3 regions of the Kitasatospora sp. NPDC093550 genome follow, and region 3 is predicted to be linked to each of the others. Evidence: riboswitches for the same ligand, from Rfam matches in the RefSeq annotation. Region 3 holds a riboswitch; each other region holds the start of a gene.
What was found. A riboswitch is a leader RNA that binds a small molecule or an ion and turns the genes downstream of it on or off. The one in region 3 is predicted to bind cyclic di-AMP.

Region 1 (10,320 bases), on a different contig from region 3:
CGCCGACAGGTCCTTGATCTGCAGCCATGAGCAGGACACTCCTAAGCGGTTGAGCCTGGCGAAGGGGGCTCCGGTGGGAACCCCCTCGGGAACTTCCTCGATCGTTACCCGCCTGTCGGCGGGTTCGATTCTGTAAGGTGGAGACTAGTTTCCGCGATACAGAATTTCAACGGTTTGTTGAAGAGGTCGCCGGGACTCTACTCCTCCCCGACAGCGAAGGGAACGCCGGTGGTTGCGACCCCCGACACAGCATCGACGACAGGCCCCGACCGCGCGAGCGGCGGCGTGCAGTCCGTCGAACGCGCCTTCCAGCTCCTGGAGGCGCTGGCCGACTCCGGCGGCGTGGCCACGCTCAGCGAGCTCTCCACCAGTTCCGGCCTCCCGATGCCGACCATCCACCGCCTGGTTCGTACCCTCGTCCAACAGGGCTATGTCCGCCAGGACACCGCGCGCCGCTACACCCTCGGCCCCCGGCTGATCCGCCTCGGCGAGACCGCCGGCCGCCTGCTCGGCAGCTGGGCCCGCCCCTACCTGGCCGAACTCATGGAGGCCACCGGCGAGACCGCCAACCTGGCCGTCCTGGAGGGCGGCGAGGTGGTCTACGTCGGGCAGGTGCAGTCCCGGCGCTCGATGCGGATGTTCACCGAGGTCGGACGGCGGGTGCAGCCGCACTGCACCGGCGTCGGCAAGGCCCTGCTCGCCCAGCTCCCCGAGGAGGAGGCGCGCGCCGTCCTCGGCCCCAACCCGCTGCCCGCGCACACCGAGTACACCGTCACCGATCCGCAGGAGCTGATGCACCAGCTCGCCGAGGCGCGCGAGCGCGGCTACGTGGTCGACGACCAGGAGCAGGAGATCGGCGTCCGCTGCATCGCGCTCGCCGTCCCGGGCGCGCCGACGCCCACCGCGCTCTCGGTCTCCGGACCGGAGGCCCGCATCCGGGCGCTGGAGGAGCAGGCCGGGGCCGCCTCGCTCGTCCCCGTGATGCACCAGATCGCCGCGCGACTGGGGCAGGTCCTCGCGCCCTGACCCGCCCGTGAGCCGATGCCACGTCAACCTGCCTGCGGACGGGCGGGAGACCGGCCGTCCTCCGTTCGGGCGGACGGCGGGCGGCGCGACTCGGTTACTCCCCGGTCACGGCGACGCCTCGGTCATCTTGGTGCGGACGCGGCGCGCGACGGCGCGGGCCGCCGGGAGCACGAGAGCAGGGTGACCGGGATGAGACACCGGGATGTACGGGGTGGCGCGCAGGGACCGGGTCGCGCGAGGACCAGGGGATTCGGCGGGGCCGGGCTGGTGGCGGCCGTGACGGCGGGCTGCGCGGTGGCGATGCTCGCCACCGGCCCGTCCTGGGCGCTGCGCCGGCCGGAGCCCCGTCCGGCGGTGGACGTCGTGGCGCCGGGTGCGCCGGGTGCGCCGGGTGCGCCGGGTGCGCCCGAGGCGTCCACCCTGCCGGCCCTCGCGGCCAAGCCGTCCGACTCCGACCTGGAGGTGGTCCAGCTCGATCCGGACCCGGCACCGCCCGGCGGCACCACGACCATCCACGCCTTCGTCGACAACCTCGGCCCGGACACCACCGCCTCCCCGTTCACGGTCGTGGTCACCCTGCCGGAGGGCGTGACGCCGCACGGCCCGTACTTCCCCAAGGACTGCGAGGTGTTCCAGAACGGCCACCGGGTGCGCTGCGTCTTCGGGGCCGGGCTGCGGAGCGGGCGCAGCGCGACCGCCCTCGTCCCGGTCGACGTGAGCTCCGACCTGGCGCCGGGGACGTACCAGGGCTGGGTGGCGGTGCGCAGCGCGGACGACCGGAACGCGGACAACGACCGCGCGCCGTTCGACCTCAAAGTGGTCGAGCCGGTCCAGGATTCCTGAACCACGTCCGTCCCACCGGTCACCGGCCGCCGGTGAGCGGCTGCCGGCTTCCGGCGACCGGTGGGACGGTCCTACGGGCTACCCGTCACCGGTAGACGCGGACGTAGTCGGCCGCCATGGTGATCGGGGCGGTCCCCTGCGGCGCCGGGTGGTACTGGCCCGCGCACACCGAGAGGTTGAGGATCAGGTACGCCGACCAGTTGGCGCCCACGCCCTTGCCGTCCGAGAAGACCTTGACGCCGTTGACGTACCAGTCCACCGAGGTCGCGCCGTAGTAGGTGCCGATGGTCACCCACTGGTCCTTCGCGATGGCGCTCGCGTCGGTGTAGTACTTCGGGTTGCCGGGGTTGACGTGGTTGGTCAGCTCCAGCAGGTTCGGGTTGTCGGGGTGGTACTCGAAGGAGTCGATCTCCCCGTTGCCGTTCTTCCAGGTCCACAGAGCCGGCCAGGCACCGGTGCCGGCGGGCAGCTTGACCCGGGTCTCGGCGTAGTCGCCGGTCTTGACCTGGAAGCCCTCGCTGGAGCCCTCGGTGGTCAGGAAGCCGGTGTTCCAGGACTGCTTGCCGTTCTCCAGGGCCGGTCCGCCGGACGTGGCGGTGAAGGTGGCGACCCCGCCCGCGACGCTGACGTTGTTCTTGTTCAGCCAGTCGAGCTTGTTGTCGTCCGGGTTGTGGTTCCCGTACTTGTACGCGGTGCTCTTGTCGCCGACCCAGCGCTGGCCCCAGGAGATCGCGCCGTTGAACTCGTCGGACCAGGTCAGCGACTTACCGGCGACCGGGGAGGACGGCGCCGGCGTGGCGCTCGGGCTCGCCGTGGCGCTCGGGCTCGCGGTGGGGGTGGAGGTCGGGGTGGGGGTGGAGGTCGGGGTGGGGGTGGAGGTCGGCGCGGGGGTCGGGGTGGGCGCGGGGGTGGCGGTGGACGAGACCACCAGCTGCTGCGAGGGCAGGTTGTGCCAGGCGCCGCCGAGGTCCTGCCAGAAGCCGAACTGGGTGTAGGTGCCGGCGGGCAGGGTGCGCGCGGCGCTGGTGAAGTTGACCCCGCTCGGGCAGATCTGCACGTTGGAGGCGTTGCCGGGGAAGTCCAGGTTGGTGCCGCGCGCGTCGCGCACGCCCACGCCCACGGTCTTCGCGGTGAAGCAGGCCGAGGAGTGCAGGGCGAGCGAGGCGGTGGTGGCCTTCCCCGCGACCATGGTGGCCGGGGCGAGGCGGTCCTGGGTGACGGTCGGCGCGGTGGCGGCCTGGGCACCGGTGACGGACGGCAGTCCGAGCAGTCCGGCGCCGCTGATGGCGAGCGCCCCGGTGGCGGCGAAGGCGGCGTTGCGGCCGCGGTGGGTGGGGCGGGCGTGGCGCGGCGCGCGGCGCCGGGCAGCGGCAGGCTGGGGCATGGGTCACCTCTGCGACGCCTGCGAGGTTAGCTGTCGGGTTCGGGCTGCAGTTGCCCGGCCGCCTGTGGAGCGGCTTCACCCCTAGCCTCGGCCCGCGCGCGCGTGCGCACGGGTCGGGCGCCGACCTTGGTTCCCCCGCTCCCGTCCGCTGTGGTGCTCGGTGACCCGCCGGCGGGTGGACGGGACTAGGCGTCCCGGCGGCGGGGTCCGCGAGAGGCGGACGCCGTTGCAGGCTAGGCAGGCCGTGCGTGAACGGACAACTCCTCCGGGGTGGTTGTCGCGCAGCTCACAGCGGTGTCGATCAACGACGCTGCGTGGCGGCTGAGTTGATCACTCCGGGCACGGCCGGCGTGACGCGACATGCGGTGCTGGGCGTGGAGCCGGGCGTGGAGCCGGGCGTGGAGCCGGGCGAACAGCCGGGCGTGGAGCCGGGCGAACAGCCGGGCGTGGAGCCGGGCGAACAGCCGGGCATCGTGCCCGGCGGCGCGGTGATCCGTCCTGCGGCAAAGATCCGGACCGGGTGCGCCCGGTCGGATAAATTTGAGGCCTGACATCTTCCGCAGTGCACAAGAGCACCGATCCCGAAACGAGGAGCCGCCCCACCATGACCGCGCCCCTGCCCGCCTTCGCCGGCCGCACCTACGTCTTCCGGGCCGACAACGGCGCGGCCTTCCGCAACACCTACTCGGCCGACGGCACGCGGTTGCGCTGGGAGGGCCTCGGCGAGTCCGCGGGCCAGTGGGAGGACGTGCGGCTGCACGTCGCCGAGGTCGCGCCGGAGATCTACTTCATCAGCTGGACGGAGCAGAGCGGGATCACCGTCAGCCATGTGATGGACCTCAACAAGCTCACGATCCGGGCCTTCTGGACCTTCGAGGGCGAGGGCGGCCGGGTCGGTCAGCTGCACACAGGGACGCTGGAGCGGGTGGCCTGAGCCAGGTGACGACCGAACCCCCGGGGCCCGCGGCCCCGGGGGTTCGGTCGTCTGGCGCGCCCGTCCGTCAGACGGTCTGGTCGGGCACCTTGAGGTGCTGGGACAGCCACTCCAGCGAGGAGGGCAGCAGCGCGCTCCAGGTCTCGAAATTGTGGCCGCCGTTCTCCAGCATGCTGTACGAGACCTTCATCGGGCTCTGCGCGGCGTCCACGAAGGCCTCGGTCTCCCGGCGGTAGTCGCCGTCGCCCTTCTTGGTGCCGGCCAGCAGCACGGACACCTTGGGCGCCGGCAGGTTCTTCAGCCGCCACATCAGGTTGGCCTCGTCGCGGCGCTGCTTGCTGCCGCCGAACAGGTCACCGGTGGTCGGGTCGTCGGCGGCGTCGTAGTAGGCGGACAGGGCGACGGCGGTCGGGAAGACGTCGGGGTGGCGCATGGCCAGCTTGAGCGCGCAGTAGCCGCCGGTGGAGTTGCCCATGAACGCCCAGGCCTGCGGGTCGGACGAGACCCGGAAGCTGGCCTGGATCGCCGAGGGCACGTCCTTGGTGAAGTACGTGTCGGACTGCGGACCGTTCGGGATGTCCTCGCACTCGGTGTCCTGCGGCAGCGCGGGCGACGGGCGCATCAGCACCATGACGGTCGGCTGCATCCGGCCCTCCTGCAGCAGCTTGAGCGCCGCGCCCGGGTAGTTGAACCGGGTGATCAGGTTCTCGGCGATACCCGGGAACCCGGTGCTGACGATCACGGCCGGGAACTGCTTCCGCGCGTACTCCGGCTGGAAGTACTGCGGGGGCAGGTAGACGTAGCCCTCGGTCGACAGGCGGCTGACCGCACCGTCGATCCGGACCTTGCGGATCTCGCCGGACTGGCTGGGCTCACGGCCCATCGCGCCGCCGCCCTTGACCGCTGCGTGGCCGACGGTCTCCACCAGCAGGCGCCCGGAGGCGTCCGCCTTGTTGTGGATCACCACCGGGCCGGTGTCACCGGTACCCAGCAGGTCGTCCCAACTGCTGTAGAAGGCGAAGTAGTTGTTCGCCACCAGGCCGAGCGCCGCGAGGACCGTGAGCTGGGTGGCGAGCAGGGCGCCGATCCGGCCGAGCACCGCCTGCCAGGTCTTCCTGGCCAGCCTTGGCCAGAGCCAGACCGTTCCCCCCATCACCACGACGGCGATCAATACGGTCAGCGCCAGCACCTTGTGGCTCGTCAGACCCATGTCCTACTTGCTCCCACGCCTCGAACTCCGGTCCCCTCCGCTGGGGACATCCGAGGAGGTCACCCCGGTTCCCCGCCGGGGCACGAGGATCAACCCTAGCGCCGCCTGGGAGAAGGCTGACGGGCGCCTGGGAGCTCGCGGGACGGCTGACAGATTTCAGATGACAGATTTCGAAATCTGTCATCTGAAATCTGTCATCTGAACGTTGTCAGCCGTCATCCGCGACACGGGAGGTGGCCCCCAGGCCCCCGACGCTGCCCCCCGGGCGCTCAGGACACCTGCTCCCAGAGCCGCAGTCCCGCCGTGAGCTCGCGCACGCAGCGCGCGCCGAGGTCCTGCGGGGAGCCGGGGCCGGTGGCGGCGGCATCGGAGGCGGCCCACTGCTCCAGGGCCACCCGGATCGCCGCGGTCGCGGAGGCGGCGGCCAGCCGGATCTCCAGCGGGTCGACGCCCTGCGGGCAGCGTTCGGCGAGGACGACGCGCAGCCGCTCCTCCGAGTCGGCGTGGACGCGCTGCCAGGTGCCCTCCAGTCGCGGGTCGCGCAGCAGGCTGCGGGTCCACCGCATCATCTCGGCGCCCGCTTCGTCGCCCGGCGTCAGCGACGCGACCGCCGCCCGTTCCAGCGCCTCGCGCAGCGGCAGGTCGGCCGGGCTGTCGGCGAGCCGGTCGACCCACTGCCGCCCGCCCGCCGCGAGCAGCGGCGCGACGGCGTCCTCCTTGACGGAGAAGTACCGGTAGAAGGTGCGCAGCGAGATGCCCGCGGCGAGGGCGATCTCCTCGGCGGTGGTGGCCTCCGCCCCCTGCTCGGCGAAGAGCGCGGCGGCGGTGCGGGCGATCTCCAGCCGGGTGGCGTCACGGCGGCGCTGGTTCAGGGTCGGGCGTCCGGTCACAGGGGTCAGCCTACGCGGGCAGGTGCCACTGTGGCGCGAAGCGCCGACATGGCACGTCCAGCCTTATTGGCACGATGTGCCACATAGGCGTACCGTGTCTCTTGAGGTCGAGAGACCACGAACGAACGGAGTACCACCATGGAGCGCTTCAGCGGACGGAACGTCCTCGTCACCGGCGGCGGCTCGGGCATCGGCCGGGCGACCGTGCACCGGATCCTCGCCGAGGGCGGAAAGGTCGTCGCCGTCGACGTCGACGAGGACGGCCTGAAGAAGACCCTGGACCGCGCGGCCACGGACGGCACCGCGGAACGGCTGACCATCCGGGTCCTCGACATCTCCGACGAGACCGCCGTCGTCGCGGGCGTCGCCGAAGCGGTGGCCGCCCTGGGCGGCCTGGACGTCCTGGTCAACGCGGCCGGCATCCTCCGCTCCTCGCACACCCACGAGACCACCCTGGAGTTCTGGAACAAGCTCCTCGCGGTGAACCTCACCGGCACCTTCCTGATGACCCGCGAGGCGCTCCCCGCCCTGCTCGCCACCGGCCGGGGCGTGGTGGTCAACTTCAGCTCCACCTCCGCGGGTTTCGCCCACCCCTACATGGCCGCGTACGCCGCGACCAAAGGCGGCATCCAGTCCTTCACCCACGCCATCGCCTCGGAGTACGCGAAGCAGGGCCTGCGCGCGGTCTGCGTCGCACCCGGCAGCATCGACAGCGGCATGACCAACAACCCCGGCCTGCCCGCCGACGCCGACTTCAGCCTGCTCGCCAAGCTCTCCCCCGCCCTCGGCCAGGGCTTCGCGGGCCCCGAGACGGTGGCCGGCGTGATCGCAATGCTCGCCTCCGAGGACGGCGCCTTCGTCACCGGCACCGAGATCCGCATCGACGGCGGCACCCACATGTGACCCCCGCCCGCTCCCCGGCCCCGACGGCAAGGCCCGTGCCGCCTCCGCCCCCGAGCGGCACGGGCCCCGCTCGGGCTTTCCGGTACCCGGGCTTCCGTTCCAGGCGGCCCGGCGCTCAGTGGAGCGGCTTGGACAGCAGGACCTCCTCGGCGGCCCCGGCAGCGGGCTCCACGGAGGCGGCGGGCGTGACGGGCGTGACCGGGGTGAACCCGTGGCGGCGGTACAGGGCGAGGGCGGGAGCGTTGGCGGGGAGGACGGCGAGGTGGAGGGCGGTGCCGCCGGTGCTGCGGGCCCACCGCTCCACCTCCTCGATCAGGAGGTCCGCGACGCCCCGGCCGCGCGCCTGCGGGGCGACCCACAGCGAGCGCAGCTCCCGTACGCCGTCCGGGGATCCGCGCAGGCCCCCGACGAGGCCGACGGGCTCCTCGGCCAGGAACGCGGCGACGTGGTGGGCGCCCGGGAGGTGGAGGCGGGCGTGCCAGCGCTGCTCGCCGCCGTCGTGCCACTCCGCGAGGCCGTACCTGAAGGCGTGCGGCGCGTCGGTGAGGGCGGCGAGGCGGAGGTCCCGCCAGAGCGGCCAGTCGGCGGTCGTGAGGGTCCGGAGGGTCACCATGCCGATCACCGTAGAGCGCGCGGGCGGTGCCCGTCAGCCCGTTCCGGCGCGGGCGTGACGACCCCTCGGGACGGTGCCGTCACGGGCGTCGCGGTGGGCCGCGGCAGCGTTGCCCAGCGCGGCGACCGCGGCGCCGACCAGGAGGAAGGCCGCCGTCATCAGGAAGCAGGCCCCGGCCACCCGGCGGTAGCCGCCGTGCCTGCTCGGGTCGAGGAAGACGTACGGGTACCAGTCGACGGCGTGGCCGCGCAGCAGCGCGTACGTCAGGTACAGCAGCGGGAACGCCGTCCAGCCGAGCACCACGACCGGACGGATCCGCCGGACCGGCGGGTCGATCAGCCAGTCGGCGAACGCGAGCAGGGGCATCACCCGGTGCGCCACGTCGCTCACCCACGGGATCACCAGCTGTTCCGGGTACGTCGCCAGCAGCGTGCCGTAGAACAGCCCGGTGATCGCCAGGTAGAGCACGACCGCTCCGCGCAGCTCGTCCGGCACCGGGCGGCGGCCGGTGAGGCCCGCCCAGCCGCCGTAGCCCAGGACGGCGATGCCGGCGAGGTTGCTGAGGTTGGTGAAGTAGCTGAAGAAGTTCAGCACCCCGGTGGCGTCGGTCGCCGCCCGGTAACCGGAGAAGCCGAGGGCGACGGCGACGAAGGCCGCGACGGCCAGCCGGGCGGGTGCGAGCCACGAGTACGTCGCTGGTGCGGGCATCGTCGGGTCCGCCTCTCTGGGGGCGCCCCTCATCCGGCGGGAGGGCTATTCGGATTCAAACCCGGGCGGGCGGAGTCGGCCACAGGAGCGGGGGCTGCGCGTCACCGGGCTGCGCGTCACCGGGCCGCGCGCCACCGGGCCGCGCGTCACCGGGTCACGGCGTGCGCCAGTCGGCGGCGAAGGCGGCGGCCGGGTTGGCGGTGAGGAGCAGCTCGGGCAGCTCGGGACCGAAGGTGCGGGCGAGTCGCGGGGCGAGGTCGGTGAGCAGCCGGGTCGGGCCGCCGGCCTGCCGGGCGGTTCGGGTGGTGGTGTCGGCGCCCAGCAGCAGCCGACCGGCGTGGCCCGCCTCGACCAGGTCGGCGATGACGTCGAAGGCCTGGAGGTCGGCCGGGTGCCCGGCCCGGGAGGGGCTGTCCAGTGCGAGGTGGACGCCTTCGGCGGCGAGGCTGCGGTACACGGCGCGGTCGGGGAACCGGGTGAGGTGCCCGAGGACGATCCGGTCGGGCCGGACCCCGTGCCGGCCGGCGAGCCGGAACAGCACCTCGTGCGGATCGCCGTCGGGTTCGAGGTGGACGGCGATCGGCGCGCCGGTGGCGTGGTGCGCCTCGGCGGCCGCGGCCATCGTCCGGCGGGTGTGCGTGGTGGTGCGTCCGGCGTCGTCCGCGACCTTGATCAGTCCGGCGCGGACGCCCTCGGGTGCGCCGGGCAGGCCGGTGGTGAGGTCCGCGACGAAGCGTTCGGCGAGGTCGGCGTACGGGACCGGGTCGGGTGCGTAGTGGACCTCCTGGTGCGTTCCGGTGGCGGCGACGACGTGGACGCCGGTCGCGCGGGACAGGGCGGCGAGGGATTCCTCGCCCCGGCCCATGCCGTGCGGGGTCCACTGGACGAAGGAACGTCCGCCGGCGGCCGCGAAGGCGTGCAGGACCTCCTCGGCGGCGGCCGGGTCGTCCAGCTCCTGGCCGGGGAGCAGCGGGCTGCGGATGAAGAGGTGGTCGTGGGAGTCGGTGACGCCGAGCTCGGCGGGGTCGAGGTCGCCGAGGACGGTGCGGACGCGGGCGGCGCGAGCGGCGGGAGTCGTCGGGTCCGTGAGGTCCGTGGGAGCCGTCGGGTCCGTGGGGTTCGTGGGAGTCGTGGGGGTCATCGGTCGTCCTCGGGGGTGGCGGGCGCGGCTTCGGCGAAGGTGGCGGCGGCGACGCGCAGGCCGGCCAGGGCCTTGGGAACGCCGACGTACGGAGCGAGGTGCACCATGACCTCGGTGATCTCCTCCTTCGTCAGGCCGATCCGCAGGCTGTTGCGGACGTGGTCGGCCAGCTGGGGCTCCACGCCGCCGAGGGCGGTGAGGGCGGCCAGGTTGGCGATCTGGCGGTCGCGCAGGGCGAGGCCGGGGCGCTGGTAGGTGCCGCCGAACAGGCTGGTGACGATCCAGTCGGGGAAGCCGGGGGCGAGGGCCTCCAGACCGCCGAGGGTGCTGACGGCGACCGGGCCGGCGAGGTCCGCGAGCAGGGCGTAGCCGGCTTCGCGGTCGAGCGGGGCGGGGGCGAGGTCGGCGGGCAGCAGACCGGCGGCCGCGGGTGCGGATGCGGGCGTGGTCGTGGGTGCGGCAGCCGCGGGCGTGGGGGCCATGGGGGCGGAGGTCACGAGGTCAGGGGTCCTTTCACCAGTGGCGGCCGGCCGGGAGCCGGTCCAGTTCGGGGCGGGAGAGGTGCAGCACCCGGTAGCGGACACCGGGTGCGTCCTCCGGGGCCTCGCCGTGCCAGAGGACGACGCGGAGCAGTTCCCAGCGGCTCGGGTCCACGGCGACGGCGGCGG
Region 2 (10,320 bases), on a different contig from region 3:
GCCGGGCGGTTCGACACTGCGGACGGCGCAGTGGGGTGCCGCCGGCGTACTGGCCGGGACGGGCCTGATCGGACTGCTGCTGTTCGCGCTCGACCGGGACCGGACCTGGCAGGCGCTCGGCGGCGGCCTGGTGGTGGCCGGGGCCTCGACGGCGCTCGGCGGCGGGCTCGGCTTCCTGTTCGGGGTGCCCCGGGTGCGCGGCGGCTCGGACGAGCCGCAGGGCTCGTACGCGCCCAACACCAATCTGGAGCAGGTCTCCGACTGGCTGACCAAGGTGCTGCTCGGCGTCGGGCTGACCCAGCTCGGCTCGCTCGGCGAGCGGCTGCACGAACTCGGGACGGCGCTCGCGCCGACGCTCGGCGGGGGCGAGGCCGCGGCGCCCTTCGCTGCGGCGCTGGCGCTGTACTTCCTGGTCTTCGGCTTCCTCGCGGGCTGGCTGGTGACCAGGCTCGCGCTGCCCCGGGCGCTGAACGACGCCGACCGGGCGCTGGACCTCTTCCTCGCCGGACAGGACCGTGACCGGCACGGCGACAAGGTCGGCGCGGACGACCTGCGGGTCCGCGCGATGCAGCAGCTCGGCCTGCTGGGCGGCAGCGCGGAGCACCCCGCCGCGCTGGCCGCGCAGCTGCCGCCCGCCTCGGGCTCACCGGCCGGGCCGGAGGGCGTGGTGGCCGAGGTCCGGTCGACCGCCCGGCGCTCGGCGCTGACCGCCGACCAGGTGCGGGCCCTCTTCACGGACGGCTCCGAGGGCCGGCGGATCCAGGCGCTCGCGCTGATGCAGGGCGATCCCGCGCTGGCGGACCTGGCGAGCGTGCTGGACGCGATCGAGCACCCGCGCTCGGGCTTCGAGCAGTACCACGCGCTGCTGGCCGCCCGGGGGCTGCTCTCCCGGCTGCCGGCCGCCGGGGCGCAGCGGCTGCGGGACGCGGTGGCGGCGCAGCTGGTCGATCCGCGGGGCATCCCGTACGGGTCGGACCGCAGCTGGCTGGCGGAGAAGATCCTGTCCCGGCTGCAGGTGACGGCCTTCGTGCCGGTGCAGCCGACCGCAGAGCCCTCCCCGCCGGTCGCGCCCGCCGCGACCTCCGCGACCACCTCGACCTCCTCGACCACCTCGACCTCCTCGACCTCCGCGACCTCCGAGGCCGGTTCCTAGACGGTGAAGCGCAGTTCCGGCTGCTCCCAGGGGGTCTTGGGCTGCGGCGGCCGGGTGCCGGTGCGCTCGGCGCCCATCCGCAGGTAGAAGCGTTCCGCGGGCGGGTGCGAGACGACCTTGACCGCGGCGATCCCGGCCGCCCGCGCGCGGTCGAGCATGTCCGCGATCAACTGCCGTCCGATGCCCAGTCCTTGGGCCTCGTCGGCGACGAACATCAGGTCCAGTTCGGCCGGTTCGCGGATCAGCGCGTAGAAACCGAGCAGGCGGTCGTCGACGTCGTCCACGGCCATCCGCACCTCGTGCCGGGCGAGGTAGTCGGGCCTCACCCGGTAGCCGTCGATCATCGCGGAGTAGGCGCCGCGGTAGGCGCGGGAGGCCTGGATCAGCTCGGTGAGCCGGTCGGCGTCGGCCGTTTCGGCACGCCGGATCGTCATCTCGGTCATGCCGCGAGTATAGGAGTGAACCAGCCTTGTGACCATTACACGCAGGTCGGTCCCGTCCGGCGGCGACGGTCGGCGGCCCGCAGCACCAGGACGCGGCGGGCACGGTCGTCCCCGGCCCGGTGGAAGCGGTGCACCTCGCTCGCGATCCGGCGCTCGCCGAGCGCGTACCGCAGTGGGTCGAGGTGGCCGCAGCGGCGGCCCCGCCCGTCGTGCAGCGGCTGGACGCGCACCTCGCCGTCGGGGGCGGTGACCCGGACCAACTCGGCCAGGGCCGCCACCTGGTGCTCGGGGCCGAACAGTTCGGGGTAGGCGAAGAGCAGGTAGCCGCTCAGGGTGAGGGCGAAGGCGCCGTCCGCGAAGGGCAGCCGGGGCAGCGCGGCGGCCACGTACCGCTGGGGGTGCGCGGCGGAGTCGGTGGCGAACAGCCGACGGGCGCGGTCCCAGCTGCGCAGGTAGCGCTCGGAGCGGTCGGGCCGGTCGGGGCGGGGCGAGGGGTAGAGGTGCGGGCGGTCGGCCATCGCGGCGGCCATCGCCGCCCGGGCGGCCCGCGCCGCCGCCGCGACCAGCGGCAGCGGCAGCGCGTACGCCGGGTCGGCGGCGATCACCCGGCAGCCCAGCTCGCCCGCCTCGGCGGCCAGGCCGGCCGCGCCGCCGGGGCAGTCCAGCAGCGGGCCGGGCAGGGCGGCGAGCCGGGCCCGGGTCAGGTCGAACTGGGCGCAGTACTCGTCCAGCGGACGGGAGGTGACCAGGACGTCCGGGGCTTCGGGGGGAATGCCGGTGGCGGACACGCGGTCATCCGAACACGCTCCGGCCCCGCCCGCACCCGGAGGGCGAACGGGGCCGGAGCGTGGCTGGGGCAGGGGCCGGGGCGAGCCCGGGACGGTACCTGCGGACTCAGCGGCCGAGCAGGCCCTGGGCGGCGGCCCGGTTGACGTTGGTCAGGCCGCGGACCAGCTGCGCCGTGAGGAACACCAGCAGCAGCCCGGCCGCCGAGAACGCCGCGATCTGCCACGTGCCCTCGATGTAGTAGACGTGCTGGACGTGGTGGCTGTCCGTGTAGTCGAACACCCGGTAGCCGCGCCAGGAGGTGTAGGCCGGGAAGACCCAGTGGTAGACCGGGTAGAGCGCCATCACCCAGCCGAGCACCAGGAACACCAGCGTCATGGTGAAGCTGAAGATCGCCCAGGGGAACATCACCACCTGGTGCAGCGCGGCCTTCCAGCCCGCCCCGTCCGCCAGCCGCGCGGTGATCGCGCCCCAGCCGCCCGGGCGGACCTGCCGCACCGGCTTCGGGGCGGGGACGTCCAGCCCCAGCATGCCGCGCACCCGGGCCCGCTCCAGTCGGCCGAAGCCGCGGCTCACCGTGGTCAGGCCGGCCAGCACGGGCAGGCCGAGGGCGGTGAGGAAGGTGCCCAGGCCGAAGCAGAACAGGGTGATCGCGGCGGCGAAACCGGCGATCGCCACCGGCAGGGCGGTGAGCGCGTAGCCGACCTCGCGGTAGTAGTGCGCGGAGAACGGTGCCTGCCAGAAGGCCGGCGGGTACTCGGTCCGGTGGGCCCGGGCCGGGTGCGGGTCATCGCCGTGACCGCCCAGGACGTCCCACTCGTGGTCCCGCGTGCTTCGGCTGCTGCTCATGTCCCGGCCCCGGCCCCTCGTTCTGACGCTCGTTCGTGTTCCCCGACGACGTCCAGTCTGCTCGTGGGGAGGGTGGCGGGGGCATCCGGAGGCCTGGCGGATCGGGGGTGGGGTTAACCCCCGGCCGGGCCCGGCCACTGGTCGAGGCGCAGCGCGTAGCGGTACCCGGCGGAGCCGGCTCCGCCCTCGGAGCCGTCCTGCGGCTCCCGTCCCTCCAGCCGGAACCCGAGGCCGGCGAGGACCGTGGCCGAGGCCGTGTTGTCCACCGCGACCCTGGCCTCCACCCGGGGCAGCTCCAGGGTGCGGAAGGCGAAGTCGCAGAGCAGGCCGGTGATCTCGCCCGCGTAGCCGCGTCCCCAGGACTCGCGGCCGAGGACGCAGCCGAGGTCGGCGGAGCGGTGCCCGTCGAGGGTGAGCGAGGCCTGCCCGATCGGGGTCGCGTCCTGTGGGTCCGGCGCGTCGGCGAGCCTGGTGACGGCGAGCCGGTAGGTGTCCCGTTCCTCGGCCATCGCCTCCTCCAGGTAGAGCTCGATCTGGTCGGCGCAGGTCTCGCGGTCGTGCGGTGCGAAGGGCAGGTGACGGGTCACCTCCGGGTCGCCGAACAGCGCGTGCAGCGCGTCCACGTCGCCATCGGTGTGGTGGTACTCGCGGATGGCCAGGCGGGGGCCGGTGAGTCGTACGGGGACCATGGCTGCCGACCCTACCCGCCCCCGACGGCTACCGTTCGGACTATGAACGACGATGACCTGCGGCTCGCCCCGCGCACCAGGGCCGCCGACCTGCTCGCCTGGGCGGCCGAGCAGGGCCGCGCGCCGGTGGCCGAGGAGCCGCTGCGCACGGTGCTGGCGCTGCTGGAGCTGGGCGAGGGCAGGATGCACGACGGCTGGCCCGAACTGACCTCCAACGCGGTGGAGCACCTGCTCTACGAGCGGCTCCACCTGTACGTCCAACCCGCGCCCGAGGCGGACCCGCTCGCGTACGGCGACGCCGTCCGGCTGCTGGTCGACCACCAGCGGGCCGCCCGGCGGCTCAACGCCAAGCGCCAGGAGCGGCTGCACGCGGAGGCCGAGTGGCAGGGCGAGGTCGCGGCCGGGCTGTTGCGCCGCGCCGACCTGGTGACCTGGCCCCGGCTGTACGCACTGCTGCTGCACGCGCACGGGGTGGACGTCGCGGACGGCGAGGCGGTGCGGGACTGGCTGGTCGGCTTCGGCGGGCTCGCGGAGGAGGAGCGGCTCGCCGCGTTCGAGGCGCTGGCACCGGCCGGCTGGCTGGACGAGCCGGACGAGCAGGGCTGGGGGCCCGGCCGGGTGCTGTCGGTCGGCATGGCCACGGACGGCGCCCGGCGGTTGCTGGAGCAGGGGCTGATGCGGCGCAGCTACCGGAACCTGGCCGAGCTGACCGCGCTCGGGCGGCCTATGCCGGACGAACTGGCCGGGGACTTCGGGCAGTTCGAGGAGGCGGCGGCCGGCGCGGCGCTCGACCTGTTCGGGGAGTGGACGGTGCCGGGGCTGCCGCGGCTGCTGCTGGAGGAGTTCCCGGAGCTGGCGCCGGAGCCGGGCCCGGAGGAGATCGACGCGTACCTGGCGCAGCTGCCCGCGGAGGAGTGAGAGCGGCGCGACGGCGCGAGAAGCCCCCGGTCGCGTGCGGCCGGGGGCTTCTCGGTGTCCGGGGGCCTCGGGCGCCGGGGGCTTCCGGGCGGCCGGGGCTCTCGGGCGTCGTTACGGGGTGAGGCCGCGCTGCTGGAGCCAGGGCTCCGGGTCGACCGGGGCGCCGCCGCCCGGGCGGACCTCCAGGTGCAGGTGCGGGCCGGTGACGTTGCCGGTCGCGCCGACCTTGCCGATCTGCTGGCCGGCGGTGACCCCGCCGGAGCCCTTGATGATCGAGGAGAGGTGGCAGTACCAGATCTCGGTGCCGTCGGGCAGGGTCTCGACGATCCGGTAGCCGTACGAGCCGGACCACCCGGCCGAGGTGATGGTGCCCTGGCCGAGCGCGTAGACCGGGGTGCCGGTGTCGGCGGCGAAGTCCAGGCCGGTGTGCAGGTTGGCCCAGTAGCGGGCGCTCTGGCCGTAGTGCGCGGAGAGCCGGTAGTCCTTCACCGGGAGGGTGAGCGCGGCGGCGCGCTTGGCCTCGGCCTCCGCGGCGGCCCGCTTGGCCTCGGCCTCCTTGGCGGCGGCCTTGGCCTCGGCCTCCTGCGCGGCCTGCACGCGGGCGGTCTCCTCGGCGGCGGTGCGCTGGCTGTCGGCCTGCTGCTGGATGCGGGCGGCGAGCGCCAGGCCGGGGTCGGCGGAGAGGGCGACCGGGCTCTCGTCCGGGGCCTCGACGGCGGGGGCGGCGGCCGGGGTGGCCGAGGCGAAGCCGGTGGCACCCAGGGTGGCGGCGACGGCGGTGACGCCGAGCAGCGGGGAGGCTCCGCGCGTCTGACGCGGCATCCGGTGGCGGTTGGTCTCGGCCTCGGGACCGAAGGACTCGGGACCGGGGGACTCGGGCCCGTCCGGACCGGGGTGGTCGAGGAGCTGGGTACCGGCTGCGGGGCCGGCCGGGTGTGCCGGGGTGTGCGTCGACGCCACGGAGGCGCGCTCCTTTCCTTCCTTCGCGCCTACCGGGTTAGCTGACGGGTTCGGAGCAGGAAGGTCTCCTACGGCCGGGCCGGAGCCCCGCCGATTCACCCCAAGGAACGTGGTTCCCCGGCTCCCTGACCTGCCCGGAGGCCGGCCGGCGGGATTAGGCGACGGCGCACGGTGCCGTCTGGGTACGGCGTTGACGACCGCGCTGCGTTATCAGACGTTAATCCTAGGACGCCCTGATTCCAAGCCATCCGTCCGGGACCGCTGGGGAGCAGGTGATCGGACGTCAACGAACGACCCCCTCATACGAGCACCCCATCTGAGTACTCCTACTCATGTGCGGCCCGACCCGGCGGCCGCATCCTGACGCCATGAGCGCACCGATGAAGAACCGCACCACGGCCGCGTACTACGTCCAGGCCGTCCTCTCCTTCGCCCTGTCGGGCATCGCCCTCGCCGTCGGGATCGCCTACCTGCCGGTCGGCGGCTGGACCCGGGCGTTCCTGGGGATCGGGCTCCTCTACACCGTCACCTCCGCGTTCACCCTGGCGAAGGTGATCCGGGACCGGAACGAGTCCGCCGAGATCGTCAGCCGGGTGGACCAGGCCCGGCTGGAGAAGCTGCTCAGCGAGCACGACCCGTTCAAGGTCGAGGGGGTCTGAGACCCGGACCCCCTCCCCCCTCTCCTCGGTCGGTCGAGGGCTTGACGGCTAAGGCTATTAGCCTTAGCTTTATGGCTATCGGCAGCACCGCCGATGCACCGCAGCAGCGGACCGAGGAGGCCCACCATGAACGCCACCATCACCCCGGAGACCCAGTACCTGACCGTCCCCGGCGGGCGGATCGCCTTCGACGACACCCGCCAGGGCGACGGCACCCCCGTCGTCCTGCTCCCCGGAATGCTCGACAGCCGCGCCGCGTACCGGCACCTGCGCCCGCTGCTCGTCGCCGCCGGCCACCGCGTCATCACCATGGACCTGCGCGGCTTCGGCGACTCCTCCATCGCCTGGGACGACTACGGCCCGGCCGCCATCGCCGGCGACGTCCTCGCCCTGCTCGACCACCTCGGCATCCGGCGCGCCGTCCTCGCCGGCAACTCGTACACCGGCGCGACCGTGGTCAAGGCCGCCGGGGACGCGCCCGAGCGGATCGCCGGGATCGTCCTGATCGACGCCTTCGTCGAGAACCCGCAGCCCGGCACCCTGATGCGCGGCGTCCTCGGCCTGATGGGCGCGGCACTGGTCCACTGGCCCGCCTTCTGGGGCTTCTACCTGCGCCGGATGGCCTTCCCCGGCGCCAAGCCCGCCGACTTCGACGACTACGTCAACGGACTGGTCGCCGCCCTGCGCACCCCCGGCCGGAAGACCGCCACCCGCGGGTACGTCACCGGCGACTCGGCGCCGACCGGCTGGACCACCGCGGTGCGGTGCCCCGCGCTCGTGGTCATGGGCAGCAAGGACCCCGACTTCCCGAAGCCGGAACTCCTCGCCGACCGGCAGGTCGCGGCCCTGGGCGCGCGGAAGGCGATGATCGAGGGATCCGGGCACTACCCGATGGCCGACAACCCGCAGGCCACCGCGGACGCCCTGCTGCCCTTCCTCGCCGAACTCGCCTGAGCCACCGGCCCCCGCCCCGCTTCCGTACGGAGACCCGACCATGCCCCGCGTAGGACTGACCCCCGACCAGGTCGTCGACCACGCCCTCGCCCTCATCGACGACCAGGGCGCCGAAGCCCTCACCCTGGCCGCCGTCGCCGCCCGGGCCGGCGTCGCCACCCCCTCGCTGTACAAGCACGTCAGCGGCGGGCTCGCCGAACTCCGGCGGCTGATCGCCGTCCGGGTCACCGAGGAACTGGCCGACCGCCTCGCGGACGCCGCCGTCGGCCGCAGCGGGGACGGCGCCGTCGCCGCCGTCCTGCGCGCCTACCACGCGTACGCCGTCGAGCACCCGCACCGCTACAACGCCCTCCCCCAGGCCCCGCAACTCGACGACGACCTGGCCCGGGCCGCCGCCCGGCTCGTCGGCGTGATCGTCGCCGTCCTGCGGGAGTACGGCCTCGACGGCTCCGAGGCGATCCACGCCGCCCGCACCGTCCGCTCCCTCGCCCACGGATTCGCCTCCCTCACCACCGCCGGCGCCTTCCAACTCGCCGAAGACCTCACCACCACGCAGGACCGCCTCATCACCACCCTCACCACCGGCCTCCGCACCTGGCCGGCCTGAGGAGCCCCCCGCACACGAGAAGCCGCCCGTCAGGGCCTCCGACCGAGAGACGTGCACCAGAAGTCGGGCATGCCGCACTGCCGCCGGGACGGCTGGATGCCCCGGCCGGTGTACGCCGGCGGTCTGGTCGAGGACCGCGAGGGGGACTACGACGAGTCGGTGCAGCGGACGCTCGGCGGGCTGGAGCCGTGGACCCGGCAGACCGGGCCGGGGCTGATCGGGCCGGCGCCCGCGCTGGAGCGCCCGGCCGGTCCGCTCACCCTGGACGTGACCGAGCGGCGGTCCCGGCCGGACGGCGTGCCCCTGCTGCTCCTGCACCGGATGTCACAACTTCCGCAACACCTTGCACACACACCCCACACATCCCGGAGCGCGAATCGGCCATCAGGCGTGACTTCGCCGTGGCGCGGGTGGCCCGGTGACACCGTTCCGAGGCACCGCCAGGCGGGGTGGTCGGGGGCGAACGAGGCCGGATTGAGGCCGGATTGACTCGATATTGACGAGATCCGGTCACTTGGCGAGATCCGTTCACACCTTCGTAGGATCATCACCCTAGAATTCGCCGCGTGACGATGACTCAGTGGTCCGTAACGGCAACCGGCGTACTCGCCGTCCTCGCCCTCGTGGCCGCCGCGCGCTACCACGCCGTGTCCGTCACCCACCGCCGCCGCTCCGCCCGGCTGCAGCGCGAACTCGACCGGCTGCAGGAGCAGCTCAGCACCGAACTCTCCCGCCGCGGAGCCGAACTGGCCGCCGTCCAGCAGGAGCAGGAGCTCACCGCCTCCACCCAGCGGGCCTTCCTCAGCGTCGCCCGCCGGATCCTGGTGATGGCCCACGACCAGCAGGCGCTGCTGGACGAGATGGAACGCACCCACGACGACCCGGCCCTGCTGGAGGGCCTGCTCAAGGCCGACCACGCGGCCGCCCAACAGGCCCGGCTGGCCCAGACCCTGGCCGTGCTGTGCGGCGCGCGGGCCGGACGGCACTGGCCGGAACCGGTCACCCTGGAGGACGTCGTGCGCGGCGCCCAGTCGCGCATCCTGCCGTTCCAGCGGGTCGTCGTCCGCACCCGGATCGAGACCGCGGTGGTCGGCGCCGCGGCCGAGGCACTGATCCACGCGATCGCCGAGCTGCTGGACAACGCGACCCGCTACTCCCCGCCCAGCACCCAGGTGTTCGTCACCCTCATGCCGGTGCACAACGGCGCCGTCATCGAGATCGACGACGGCGGCGTCGGCATGCCCGAGCAGGCCGTCGCCAAGGCCGCCGCCGCGCTCGCCGGGGGCAGCACCCTGGAGGTCTCCCGGCTCGGCGAGGTACCGCAGTTGGGCCTGGCCGCGGTCGGCCGGCTCGCCGAGCAGTACGGCTTCCGGGTGACCCTCAGCTCCGCGCCCTCGCCGTACGGCGGGGTGCGGGTGGTCGTGCTGCTGCCGAACGCGCTGCTCACCGAGCCGCTGCCGCCCACCGTCCCCGGTCTCGGGCCGGACGACCGCGCGTTCACCCCGGATCCCCGGCCGGCCTCTCCCGCCGGTCACCCCCTGGTGGAGACCCCACCGCCCGGCCGGACCCCCGGCACCGGCGACACCCCGCCGCCGCTGCCCCGCCGGAGCCACCGGCGCGACCGCGCCGAACGCCCGGCCCAGCACGCCGCTCCCCCGCCGCCCGCCGACCCGCCGTACCGCTCGGCCCGGGACGCGCAGGCGTTCATGGCGATGTTCCAGGCCGGGACCGCCAGCGGCCGATCGGCCGCCCGGGCCCGGGGCCAGTCCCCGCCCGGCTCCCCCTGACCGTTTCCCGCTCTGCTTCCCCCGACTTCCCCAGCGCTCCGGAGACTCCCATGACCACCACCCCCGATCTCGGTTGGCTGCTCGCCGACATCATCGCCGTCCCCCAGGTCCAGCACGCCGTCGTCGTCTCCAACGACGGCCTGGAGATCGGCCGCAGCGCGGGCATCGCGCGCGACGACGCCGAGCGCCTCGCCGCCGCCTGCTCCGGCCTGCAGTCGCTGGCCCGCGGCGTCGCGACGGGCTTCGGCGGGCCGGGCAGCGCCACCCGTCAGATCATCATCGAGTACGGCGGCGGCTACCTCTTCATCGTCGCCGCCGGGGCCGGGGCGCACCTGGCCGTGGTGACCACCGAGGCGGTGGACGCCGGCCTGGTCGCGTACCAGATGCAGGTCCTGGTCGAGCGGATCGGCACCCACCTCACCAGCCCGCCGCGCGTCGACCACGCGGCGGGGGGCCACCGGTGAGCGGCCCGGTCCGGCCGTACGTCATCACCGGCGGGCGCAGCCGCCCCACTC
Region 3 (10,320 bases):
GCCGGTGGAGCTGCGGGAGTCCCAGCAGCTGCGGCTGAACCGGCTCTACCCGCGCAGCCAGGTCAAGGCGGCGGCCCAGCAGCTGCTGGTGCCACGGCCGAGCACCGGGCGGATCGGCGGCAAGCCGCTGGTCGGCCGGGAACTGCTGGGCTGGTGCCGGGAGTTCCTGTCGGCCATGTTCGACGACCTGGCGGGGGCGAAGAAGTAGCACCGTCCCCGGGCGGTCCACGGCGGTCCACGGCGGTCCCGGGCTCCGGCCCGGGGCCGCCGTTGCCGCGTTCCGGGCAGGGCCCGTCGGCCGGTGAGCCCGTCGCAGCCCCACCCGTCCCGGCCCCGTCGGGTGGCTCGCCGGGCCTCCTGCTGGCCCCCCGGCCCCCGGGGAGCAGGAAGACGGCGGGTTCGGCCCTCCGCGCGGCGGGCTTCCGTCCGGGCCTCGACCTCCGGTGCCGGGGGCGGGCGGGTAGGTTCGGGGGTGTGACGACGAATGTTCCCGGCGCGAAGTTGATCCTGCTGACCACCACCCACCGGGTGGCCCCCGGGTTGCTGGCCTGGCCGGCGTGGGAGGCGTTGCGGTCGGCGGGGCGGGTGCTGGTGGGGGACGAGGGGCATCCGCAGGTGGCGGCGGTGCGGCAGGCCGGGGTGGGGGTCGAGGCCGTGGACGCCGGGTCGGCGCCCGCGCTGGCGCGGCTGCTGACCGAGCAGCCGGCCGGGGCCGGCCCGACGGTGTGGCTGGGCAGCCCGGACGGGGACCCGGGGCTGACCGACGCGCTGGCGCGGCTCGCGGTGGAGCGGGCCGGCGAGGTGCCGGAGATCGAGGTGCTGCCGGGCTCGTACGACCTGCCGGGGTCGCGGCTGCTGGACCTGGTGACGGTGATGGACCGGCTCCGCTCGCCGGGCGGCTGCCCGTGGGACGCCGAGCAGACGCACGAGAGCCTGGTGAAGTACCTGGTCGAGGAGGCGTACGAGCTGGTCGAGGCGATCGAGGAGGGGGACCGGGAGACGCTGCGCGAGGAGTTGGGCGACGTGCTGCTCCAGGTGTTCTTCCACGCCCGGATCGCCGAGGAGCACCCGACCGAGCCGTTCACGGTCGACGACGTGGCCGGCGACATCGTCGAGAAGCTGGTGTACCGGCACCCGCACGTGTTCGGGGACGTCGAGGCCGGGGGCGCCGCCGAGGTGGAGGCGAACTGGGAGCAGCTGAAGGCCGCGGAGAAGGCGGACCGCGAGTCGGTGCTGGACGGCGTGCCGGCCGGGCTGCCCTCGTTGGCGTACGCGGCGAAGCTGGTGTCGCGGGTGCGCCGCGCCGGCTTCACGGGAGTGCCGGACGAGCCGTACGAGCTGCCGGCCGAGCTGACCGCGCAGTCGGCGGGCCGGCTGCTGCTCGCGGTGGCGCAGCGGGCGCACGACGCCGGGGTGGACGTGGACGCGGCGCTGCGCTCGGCCGCGCGCGGCTACCGGGATTCGGTGCGCGCGGCCGAGGGCCTCAAGCCGGCCGAGCGCCTCAGGCCGGACGAGGCCTAACCGGGCAGCGGACCGCAGCCGGCGGACAGGCAGACAACAGGCAGGCAGACAGACAGACCGACCGACCGACAGGCGGGCGGCGGGCCCTCAGGCCGCCGTGGCGGTGTGCTCGACCGGGCGCCGCTGCGGCGGGACGACCTCCGCGATCGCCTCGCCGACCAGGACGACGAGTTCGGCGAGGCGCTCCAGGTCGAGGTGGTCGGGCAGGTCGGCGAGGGAGATGATCCGCTCGCCGGTCGGGCCGGCGACGGCGAACAGGTCGATCGGTCCGAGGTGCTTCTCCGCGGTGTCGACGAGGGCGGCGACGTCGCTGGGGCGGCGGATGTCGCCGGAGACGCCGACGACGGGGCAGCCGGGCCGGTCGAGTTCGGCGGCGAGGTCCTCGGCGACCCCGACGTGCTGGTCGGCGATCAGCATTCCGGCGGTGCCGGCCGCGGCGAACCGGCGGGCGAGGTCGGCGCCCGACCCGCCGTCGAGTACCGCGATGACGACGACTGACCCGCTGACCCGCATGGTCTGCTCCTCCCTGTGGGCGACACCGCACCGGCGCCCACGCGTACTGCGGAGGATCGTAGGCACGTCCTGACCCTCCGCAACAGGGATTACCCCTCAGGTGACCAGGCTCACGCCCGGTGTCCGGCCAAGAGCTGTCCAAGACCCGGCCACGGGCCGTCCACGAACCGGCCACGGGTCGTCCACGGAGCGTTGGCGCGCCGGTCGCACGCCGTTGACACGGGGGTCGCGGCCGCCGACGGACGGGGGTCGCGCACCCACCGGATACGGTCGTCCCATGCCAGCTCAGCCCGACCCCGCCCGGCCCGCCGCCGCCCCGTCCGACGCCTCCGCCCGACCCTCCGCCGCGCAGCCCGACGCCCCCGCCCCGGAGCTGTTCACCTGGGAGTTCGCCGCCGATCCGTACCCCGCCTACGCGTGGCTGCGGGAGCACGCCCCGGTGCACCGCACCACGCTGCCGAGCGGCGTCGAGGCGTGGCTGGTGACCAGGTACGCGGACGCCCGGCAGGCGCTCGCGGACAGCCGGCTGTCGAAGAACCCGGCGCACCACAGCGAGCAGGCGCACCGCACCGGCCGGGTGGGCATCCCGGGGGAGCGGCAGGCGGACCTGATGACCCACCTGCTGAACATCGACCCGCCGGACCACACCCGGCTGCGCCGACTGGTGTCGAAGGCGTTCACCCCGCGCCGGGTGGCGGAGTTCGAGCCGCGGGTGCAGCAGCTCACCGACCGGCTGATCGACGGCTTCGCGCAGCGCGGCTCGGCGGACCTGATCCACGAGTTCGCCTTCCCGCTCCCCATCTACGCGATCTGCGACATGCTGGGCGTGCCCACCGAGGACCAGGACGACTTCCGCGACTGGGCCGGGATGATGATCCGACATGGCGGCGGCCAACGCGGCGGCGTGGGGCGGGCGGTGAAGCGGATGCGGGCGTACCTGCTGGAGCTGATCCACCGCAAGCGTGCCGACCTCGGGGACGACCTGATCTCGGGCCTGATCCGGGCGAGCGACCACGGCGAGCACCTGACCGAGAACGAGGCCGCCGCGATGGCCTTCATCCTCCTGTTCGCCGGTTTCGAGACGACCGTGAACCTCATCGGCAACGGGACGTACGCGCTGCTGCGTAACCCGGAGCAGCGCCGGCTGCTGCAGGAGTCGGTGGCGCGCGGGGAGAGTGCGCTGCTGGAGACGGGGATCGAGGAACTCCTGCGCTACGACGGTCCGGTGGAACTGGCGACCTGGCGGTTCGCGACGCAGCCGCTGTCGATCGGCGGGGTGGACATCCCGGTCGGCGATCCGGTGCTGGTGGTGCTGGCGGCCGCCGACCGTGACCCGGCCCGGTTCGCCGACGAGAACACCCTGGACCTGGCCCGAACGGACAATCCCCACCTGGGTTTCGGGCACGGCATCCACTACTGCATCGGCGCCCCGCTGGCCCGCTTGGAGGGGCAGGCCGCGCTGGCCACACTGCTTTCCCGGCTGCCCGATCTGCGGCTCGCGGAAAGCCCCGAGAATCTGCGCTGGCGGGGTGGCCTGATCATGCGTGGCCTGCGGGAACTCCCGGTGGAATTCAGTCCGGAGAGCCGCTCCCCACACACGCCTCCGCGCGCCGTTCCGCGCCCTTGACGCATCGGCGGTAACGGGCGCGGCGCCGGGCGACGCGCTGACGGAACGTCGCCGGGCGGCCCTCGGCGGGGGTGTGAACACCCATCAATCCGGACATAGCGACGCCGTTGGTAGGCGATCGGACACGCGCCGTAATTTCTGTGTGATATCGGTGATATGAGCTTGTGATTGGTCTGAGGATCTGTCTACTCTCCCTGGAGTTCGCAGCTGCGGACCTCGTGCGCGGAACGCCGAATCCTGCCCGCCGCGTCACGGGAAACCGACCAGAACCCTGGGCAGGGGCGGGGGACCCAGGTTTGTTGCCGTCCCCACGGCTTGGGGTGAAGCCGCCCGGGCGGAATCGATTCCGCGTACGGCGGCCGGGCCACCTCCCGGTCCGAACCCGACAGCTCACCTCGCAGGCGTGCGGAGAGGGACCTCTTCATGCTGTTCGTTGGAACTGGCCGTCATCGTCGTCGCACCCAGGCCGAGAAGGCCATCGCCGTCGCCGGGGTGGCCGGCGTCGGACTCGCGCTGCCGCTCCTCACCGCCACCGGCGCCTCCGCCGCCCCGGCCTCCACCTGGGACTCCGTCGCCCAGTGCGAGAGCGGCGGCAACTGGAGCATCAACACCGGCAACGGCTTCTACGGAGGCCTGCAGTTCACCTCCAGCACCTGGAAGGCGTACGGCGGCACCGCCTACGCGCCGCAGGCCCACCAGGCCAGCAAGGGCCAGCAGATCGCGATCGCCGAGAAGGTGCTCGCCTCGCAGGGCCCCGGCGCCTGGCCGGTCTGCTCCAAGAAGGCCGGTCTGACCAAGGGCGGCGCCCCGGCGTCGGTCGACACCTCCTCGGACGCCAAGCCGCAGTCCGCCCCGCAGCAGCAGACGCCCAAGCGGCAGGCCCAGAAGCCGGTGGAGAAGCCGGCCCAGAAGCCCGAGGCCAAGCCCGCCCAGAAGCAGGGCCCGAAGCACGCCGCGCCCCAGCGGGCCGAGAAGCCCGTCGAGCAGTCGGCGCAGCAGTACGTCCCCAAGCACGCGGCCCCGCGCCCCGCGCAGCCGGCCCCGTCCGCGCAGAGCGGCCACGACTACACCGTCCGCGCCGGTGACACGCTGTCGACCATCGCCGCCGCCCAGGGCGTGTCCGGCGGCTGGCACGCGCTGTACGAGCAGAACCGCTCCACCGTCGGCGGCGACCCGGACCTGATCCTGCCCGGCCAGGTGCTGCACCTCGGCTGAGCCGCCACACCCGGCGCGGTGGGGGCCGGTCGTACCGGTCCCCTTCGTCCGCATTCGCCCGCCCCGGTGGGACAAGGTGGGACAAGCAGGTGAACTACCGGTGGGTAGCGGGGCCACACGCTGAGACGGGACCGAGGCGGAGGTGGCCCCGGGAGCCCGGGCGGTTAGGCTCTGGTCCGTAACGACTCCGCAATCGTCCTGCCGACAGCACCACCGTCAGCCGGACCCTGCTTCCGCAAGGAGATGCCTCGTGCCGTCCATCGATGTCGTCGTAGCCCGTGAGATCCTCGACTCCCGCGGCAACCCCACGGTCGAGGTCGAGGTCGGCCTCGACGACGGCAGCACGGGTCGTGCCGCTGTCCCGTCGGGTGCCTCCACCGGCGCCTTCGAGGCGCTGGAGCTGCGCGACGGCGACAAGAACCGCTACTTCGGCAAGGGCGTGGAAAAGGCCGTCCTGGCCGTCATCGAGCAGATCGGCCCGGAGCTGGTCGGCTACGACGCCACCGAGCAGCGCCTGATCGACCAGGCCATGCTCGACCTGGACGCCACCCCGGACAAGTCCTCGCTCGGCGCCAACGCCATCCTGGGCGTCTCGCTGGCCGTCGCGCACGCCGCCTCCGAGGCCAGCGACCTGCCGCTGTTCCGCTACCTGGGCGGCCCGAACGCGCACCTCCTGCCGGTCCCGATGATGAACATCCTCAACGGCGGCTCGCACGCGGATTCCAACGTCGACATCCAGGAGTTCATGATCGCCCCGATCGGCGCGGAGTCCTTCTCCGAGGCCGTCCGTTGGGGCGTCGAGGTCTACCACACCCTCAAGGGCGTGCTGAAGGAGCGCGGCCTGTCCACCGGCCTCGGCGACGAGGGCGGCTTCGCGCCGAACCTGGACAGCAACCGCGAGGCCCTGGACCTGATCACCGAGGCCATCCAGAAGGCCGGCTATGTGCCCGGCCGGGACATCGCGCTGGCCCTGGACGTCGCCGCCTCCGAGTTCTACAAGGACGGTGCCTACCAGTTCGAGGGCAAGGCGCTCTCCTCCGCCGAGCTCATCGAGTACTACGCCGGGCTGGTCGCCGCCTACCCGCTGGTCTCCATCGAGGACCCGCTGGACGAGTCGGACTGGGACGGCTGGAAGGCCATGACCGACAAGCTGGGCGACAAGGTCCAGCTGGTCGGCGACGACCTGTTCGTCACCAACCCGGCCCGCCTGGCCAAGGGCATCGAGACCGGCACCGCCAACGCGCTGCTGGTGAAGGTGAACCAGATCGGCTCGCTGACCGAGACCCTGGACGCCGTCGAGCTGGCCCAGCGCAACGGCTACCGCTGCATGATGTCGCACCGCTCCGGCGAGACCGAGGACGTCACCATCGCCGACCTGGCCGTCGCCACCAACTGCGGCCAGATCAAGACCGGTGCCCCGGCCCGCTCCGAGCGCGTCGCCAAGTACAACCAGCTGCTGCGCATCGAGGAGATCCTCGACGACGCCGCCGAGTACGCCGGCCGCGGCGCCTTCCCGCGCTTCCGCTCCGCGGAGTAGTGCGCACGGTCGCTCCGCGGACCGGCAAGCGCGGCGAGCACGAGGGCTGAGCACCCGCGAGTAGCGCAAGCCTGACCGGTGCCCCGCCGTTCACCCCGTAGGGTGGACGGCGGGGCACCGTCGCGACCAGGAGGGGATACCGGAGATGGCAGGCTGGAGGATCCCGGGCTTGGCGGCCCGGCCTCGGTTCACGAGCCGGGCGACCGTCCTCGTCCTGGTGCTCTGCTCGCTGGTGGCGATCCTCGCCTACCCGACGCGGCAGTTCATCTCCCAGCGCGCCGAGATCTCCGCCCAGCGGGCGAAGGCCGACCACGCGCGCCAGCAGGTCGAGCAGCTGCGCCGGGAGAAGGCCCGCTGGCAGGACCCGGAGTACGTCAAGGCGCAGGCGCGCGCCCGGCTGCACTACGCGGTGCCGGGGGAGACCCCGTACATCGCGGTGGACCCGGCCGGGCAGGACTCCGCCAAGCCCTCCTCGTCCGCCGCCGGCGCCCCCGCCACCGGTGCGGCCACCGGCCAGGCGAGGGCCGCCAAGCCCTGGTACAGCAGCATCTGGGACTCGGTCGACGCCGCCGACGCGGCCGCGCAGGCCCCCGCCCACCCCCTTCCGCTCCCACCGTCCCCCGTTGGAGACACCTCCCCCCATGACCACTGAGAACCACCCCGCCGTCTCCGACGCCGACGTCGCGGCCATCGCCGCCCAGCTCGGCCGGGTGCCGCGCGGCCTGCGCGGCGTGGCGCACCGCTGCCCCTGCGGCAACCCGGACGTCGTGGAGACGGCCCCCCGGCTGCCGGACGGCACGCCGTTCCCGACGCTGTACTACCTGACCTGCCCCAAGGCCGCCTCGCTGATCGGCACCCTGGAGGCGGACGGCGTCATGAAGGAGCAGACCGCCCGGCTCGCCGAGGACCCGGAGCTGGCCGCCGCCTACCAGAAGGCGCACGAGGACTACATCGCCCGCCGCGACGCGATCGAGGTGCTGGAGGGCTTCCCGAGCGCCGGTGGCATGCCGGACCGGGTGAAGTGCCTGCACGTGCTGGTCGGCCACTCGCTGGCGGCCGGCGAGGGCGTCAACCCGCTCGGCGACGAGGCGATCGGCATGCTGGAGGACTGGTGGGCCAAGGGCCCCTGCGTCTCCCCGGCCGAGGTCGAGGCGGCCGGTGAGCGGGTCGCCCGCAACCGCGCCAAGGAGCAGGACCACGAGGCCGTGATCGCCGCCAAGCAGCAGAAGGCCGCCGAGCGCGCCGCCAAGAAGCGCGCCGCGGAGGAGACCGGCGAGGACGGCACGGCGACGGACGACGGGCAGCGGGAGTCGCGGTGACCATGACCCGTGTGGCCGCGATCGACTGCGGCACCAACTCGATCCGGCTGCTGGTCGCCGACCTGGACCCGGAGACCGGCGAGATCACCGACCTCGACCGCCGGATGATCGTCAACCGGCTGGGCCAGGGCGTGGACCGGACCGGCCGGCTGCACCCGGACGCGCTGGCCCGCACCTTCGCGGCCTGCCGGGAGTACCAGGAGATCATCTCCGGCTTCGGCGTCGGCCCGGAGCGGGTCCGCTTCGTCGCCACCAGCGCCTCCCGGGACGCCGAGAACAGCGACGAGTACGCCAAGGGCGTGCACGACATCCTGGGCGTCGAGCCGGAGGTGGTGAGCGGCGAGGAGGAGGCGCGACTGTCCTTCCTGGGTGCCACCAAGGAGCTGACCGGCGATCGGTTCCCCGGTCCGTACCTGGTGTTCGACCTGGGCGGCGGCTCGACCGAGTTCGTGCTCGGGACGGACGACGTCCAGGCGGCGCGCTCGGTGGACATCGGTTGCGTGCGGCTCACCGAGCGGCACTTCGGCGGCGCCGAACTGCCCTCCGCGGAGCAGATCGCCGAGGCCAGGGCGCACGTGCGGGCCGAGCTGGACAAGGCCGAGGAGGTCGTCCCGCTGACCGGCGCGGCCACCCTGGTGGGCCTGGCCGGGACGGTCACGACGGTGTCCGCGATCGCCCAGGACCTGCCGGACTACGACTCGGCGGCGATCCACCACTCCCGGATCAGCCGGGAGCGGGTCGCCGAGATCGCCCACGAGCTGCTGGCCGCGACGCACGCCGAGCGCGGGGCGATCCCGTCGATGCACCCGGGCCGGGTCGACGTGATCGCGGCCGGGGCGCTGGAGCTGCTGGAGATCATGGAGCGCACCGGCGCCGCGGAGGTGGTCGTGAGCGAGCACGACATCCTGGACGGCATCGCCTGGGGTATCGCCCGCTGAGGCCTTGCAGGGCTTACCCGACCGGCCCCGGCACCCCTTTCGGGGAGCCGGGGCCGGGACGCGCCCGGGCGCGTGCGGAAAAGTTCGTGAATTTCTTCACATGGCGATCCGGTCATTCGTCGTACCGCCCCGCCCGCTACGTCCGAATTGTGGGACCGAAGGCCCGTCGGGTATGGGGCCCGCTGGATCGCAGGCCAGGGCTCGTTCGAGGTTTGAAAATCGAAATCACATGCGGGAACCCGGGCCCTGTACGGATCGTTGCTGCTCAACGGGGTGGTGCCCCGGTGCACGGTCACGGGGGGTCGCCGGGGGGTGTGAAGGTGAACATCCGGCCCGGAGTTGTGGCCGCGCAGTGTAGCACGGGGGGTCCGTGAGCTTGTGACCGGGCTCACGAAGGCTGCTCCGGACGGTGCTGGATACTTTCGGATATGAGCACCACGGAGCGTCCTCGCATCCTCATTGTCGGCGGTGGTTACGTCGGCCTGTATGCCGCGATGCGCATCCTCAAGAAGATGCGCTACGGCGAAGCGACCGTCACGGTCGTCGACCCGCGGTCGTACATGACGTACCTGCCCTTCCTCCCCGAGGCGGCCGGCGGCAACGTCGCGCCCCGCAACCTCGTCGCGCCGCTGCGCAGCGCCCTCAAGCAGGCGGAGGTGCTGACCGGGTCCGTCACCGGCATCGACCACGCCCGCAAGGTCGCCACCATCCAGCCCGCGGCCGGCGACAGCTACGAGCTGCCCTTCGAGTACCTGGTCGTCGCGACCGGCTCGGTCTCCCGCACCTTCCCGATCCCGGGTCTGGCGGAGAACGGCATCGGCATGAAGACGGTCGAGGAGGCCATCGGCCTCCGCAACCACGTCATGGCCCAGCTCGACAAGGCCGAGTCCACCACGGACCCGGAGGTCCGCCGCAAGGCCCTGACCTTCGTCGTCATCGGCGGTGGCTTCGCCGGCATCGAGACGATCGCCGAGATCGAGGACATGGCGCGCGACGCGTCCAAGCTGTACCGGACCGTCAGCCGCGACGACATGCGCTTCGTGGTCGTCGAGGCCGCGAACCGCATCCTGCCGGAGATGGGCCCGGACCTCGGTCTGTGGACCAAGGAGAAGCTCGAAGAGCGCAACATCGAGGTCTACATCGAGACCTCCATGGACTCCTGCGTCGACGGCCACGTCATGCTGAAGAACGGCATGGAGATGGACGCCTCCACCATCGTGTGGACGGCCGGCGTGAAGCCCAACCCGGTGCTGGCCGACTTCGGCCTGCCGCTGGGCCCGCGAGGCCACGTCGACACCGCGCCGACCCTGCAGGTCCAGGGCTTCGACTACGTCTGGGCCGCCGGCGACAACGCCCAGGTGCCGGACCTCGCCGCCGGCGAGGGCGCCTGGTGCCCGCCGAACGCGCAGCACGCCTGCCGCCAGGCCGTCGTCCTCGGCGACAACGTGATCTCCGGCATGCGGGGCTTCCCGCAGAAGGAGTACAAGCACAAGAACCTGGGTGCGGTCGCCGGTCTCGGCCTCCACAAGGGCGTGGCGATCCTCTTCGGCAAGTACAAGCTGAAGGGCCGTCCGGCCTGGTGGTTCCACCGCCTGTACCACGGCGCGATGGTGCCGACCTTCAACCGCAAGGTCCGCGTCTTCACCGACT

Region 1: it holds a riboswitch for cyclic di-AMP, as region 3 does, so the genes downstream of both, ACIRD3_RS02235 (hypothetical protein) here and ACIRD3_RS29320 (transglycosylase family protein) in region 3, are expected to answer to the same signal.
Region 2: it holds a riboswitch for cyclic di-AMP, as region 3 does, so the genes downstream of both, ACIRD3_RS32925 (M23 family metallopeptidase) here and ACIRD3_RS29320 (transglycosylase family protein) in region 3, are expected to answer to the same signal.

Annotation. Positions count from the first base shown of each region.
Region 1 is NZ_JBIWJF010000001.1:519,755-530,074, reverse strand. Features, by position in the region: gene aceB (malate synthase A) at 1-28, opposite strand, end outside; gene ACIRD3_RS02245 (IclR family transcriptional regulator) at 229-1,026, shown strand; gene ACIRD3_RS02240 (hypothetical protein) at 1,294-1,869, shown strand; gene ACIRD3_RS02235 (hypothetical protein) at 1,955-3,253, opposite strand; cyclic di-AMP (ydaO/yuaA leader) riboswitch at 3,254-3,419, opposite strand; gene ACIRD3_RS02230 (hypothetical protein) at 3,568-3,804, shown strand; gene ACIRD3_RS02225 (phenolic acid decarboxylase) at 3,858-4,187, shown strand; gene ACIRD3_RS02220 (alpha/beta hydrolase) at 4,255-5,397, opposite strand; gene ACIRD3_RS02215 (TetR family transcriptional regulator) at 5,667-6,287, opposite strand; gene ACIRD3_RS02210 (SDR family NAD(P)-dependent oxidoreductase) at 6,426-7,190, shown strand; gene ACIRD3_RS02205 (GNAT family N-acetyltransferase) at 7,306-7,803, opposite strand; gene ACIRD3_RS02200 (Pr6Pr family membrane protein) at 7,837-8,511, opposite strand; gene ACIRD3_RS02195 (phosphotriesterase) at 8,666-9,652, opposite strand; gene ACIRD3_RS02190 (carboxymuconolactone decarboxylase family protein) at 9,649-10,149, opposite strand; gene ACIRD3_RS02185 (DUF4865 family protein) at 10,166-10,320, opposite strand, start outside.
Region 2 is NZ_JBIWJF010000029.1:21,758-32,077, forward strand. Features, by position in the region: gene ACIRD3_RS32895 (hypothetical protein) at 1-1,153, shown strand, start outside; gene ACIRD3_RS32900 (GNAT family N-acetyltransferase) at 1,150-1,596, opposite strand; gene ACIRD3_RS32905 (class I SAM-dependent methyltransferase) at 1,632-2,384, opposite strand; gene ACIRD3_RS32910 (sensor domain-containing protein) at 2,491-3,231, opposite strand; gene ACIRD3_RS32915 (GNAT family N-acetyltransferase) at 3,345-3,920, opposite strand; gene ACIRD3_RS32920 (hypothetical protein) at 3,963-4,838, shown strand; gene ACIRD3_RS32925 (M23 family metallopeptidase) at 4,950-5,798, opposite strand; cyclic di-AMP (ydaO/yuaA leader) riboswitch at 5,811-5,969, opposite strand; gene ACIRD3_RS32930 (YiaA/YiaB family inner membrane protein) at 6,167-6,457, shown strand; gene ACIRD3_RS32935 (alpha/beta fold hydrolase) at 6,584-7,411, shown strand; gene ACIRD3_RS32940 (TetR/AcrR family transcriptional regulator) at 7,452-8,018, shown strand; gene ACIRD3_RS32945 (sensor histidine kinase) at 8,591-9,805, shown strand; gene ACIRD3_RS32950 (roadblock/LC7 domain-containing protein) at 9,856-10,269, shown strand; gene ACIRD3_RS32955 (DUF742 domain-containing protein) at 10,266-10,320, shown strand, end outside.
Region 3 is NZ_JBIWJF010000022.1:24,546-34,865, reverse strand. Features, by position in the region: gene mfd (transcription-repair coupling factor) at 1-208, shown strand, start outside; gene ACIRD3_RS29335 (MazG family protein) at 475-1,521, shown strand; gene ACIRD3_RS29330 (SDR family NAD(P)-dependent oxidoreductase) at 1,609-2,034, opposite strand; gene ACIRD3_RS29325 (cytochrome P450) at 2,312-3,661, shown strand; cyclic di-AMP (ydaO/yuaA leader) riboswitch at 3,913-4,079, shown strand; gene ACIRD3_RS29320 (transglycosylase family protein) at 4,085-4,876, shown strand; gene eno (phosphopyruvate hydratase) at 5,127-6,413, shown strand; gene ACIRD3_RS29310 (septum formation initiator family protein) at 6,583-7,065, shown strand; partial or broken gene ACIRD3_RS29305 (DUF501 domain-containing protein) at 7,037-7,576, shown strand; gene ACIRD3_RS29300 (exopolyphosphatase) at 7,735-8,670, shown strand; gene ACIRD3_RS29295 (NAD(P)/FAD-dependent oxidoreductase) at 9,099-10,320, shown strand, end outside.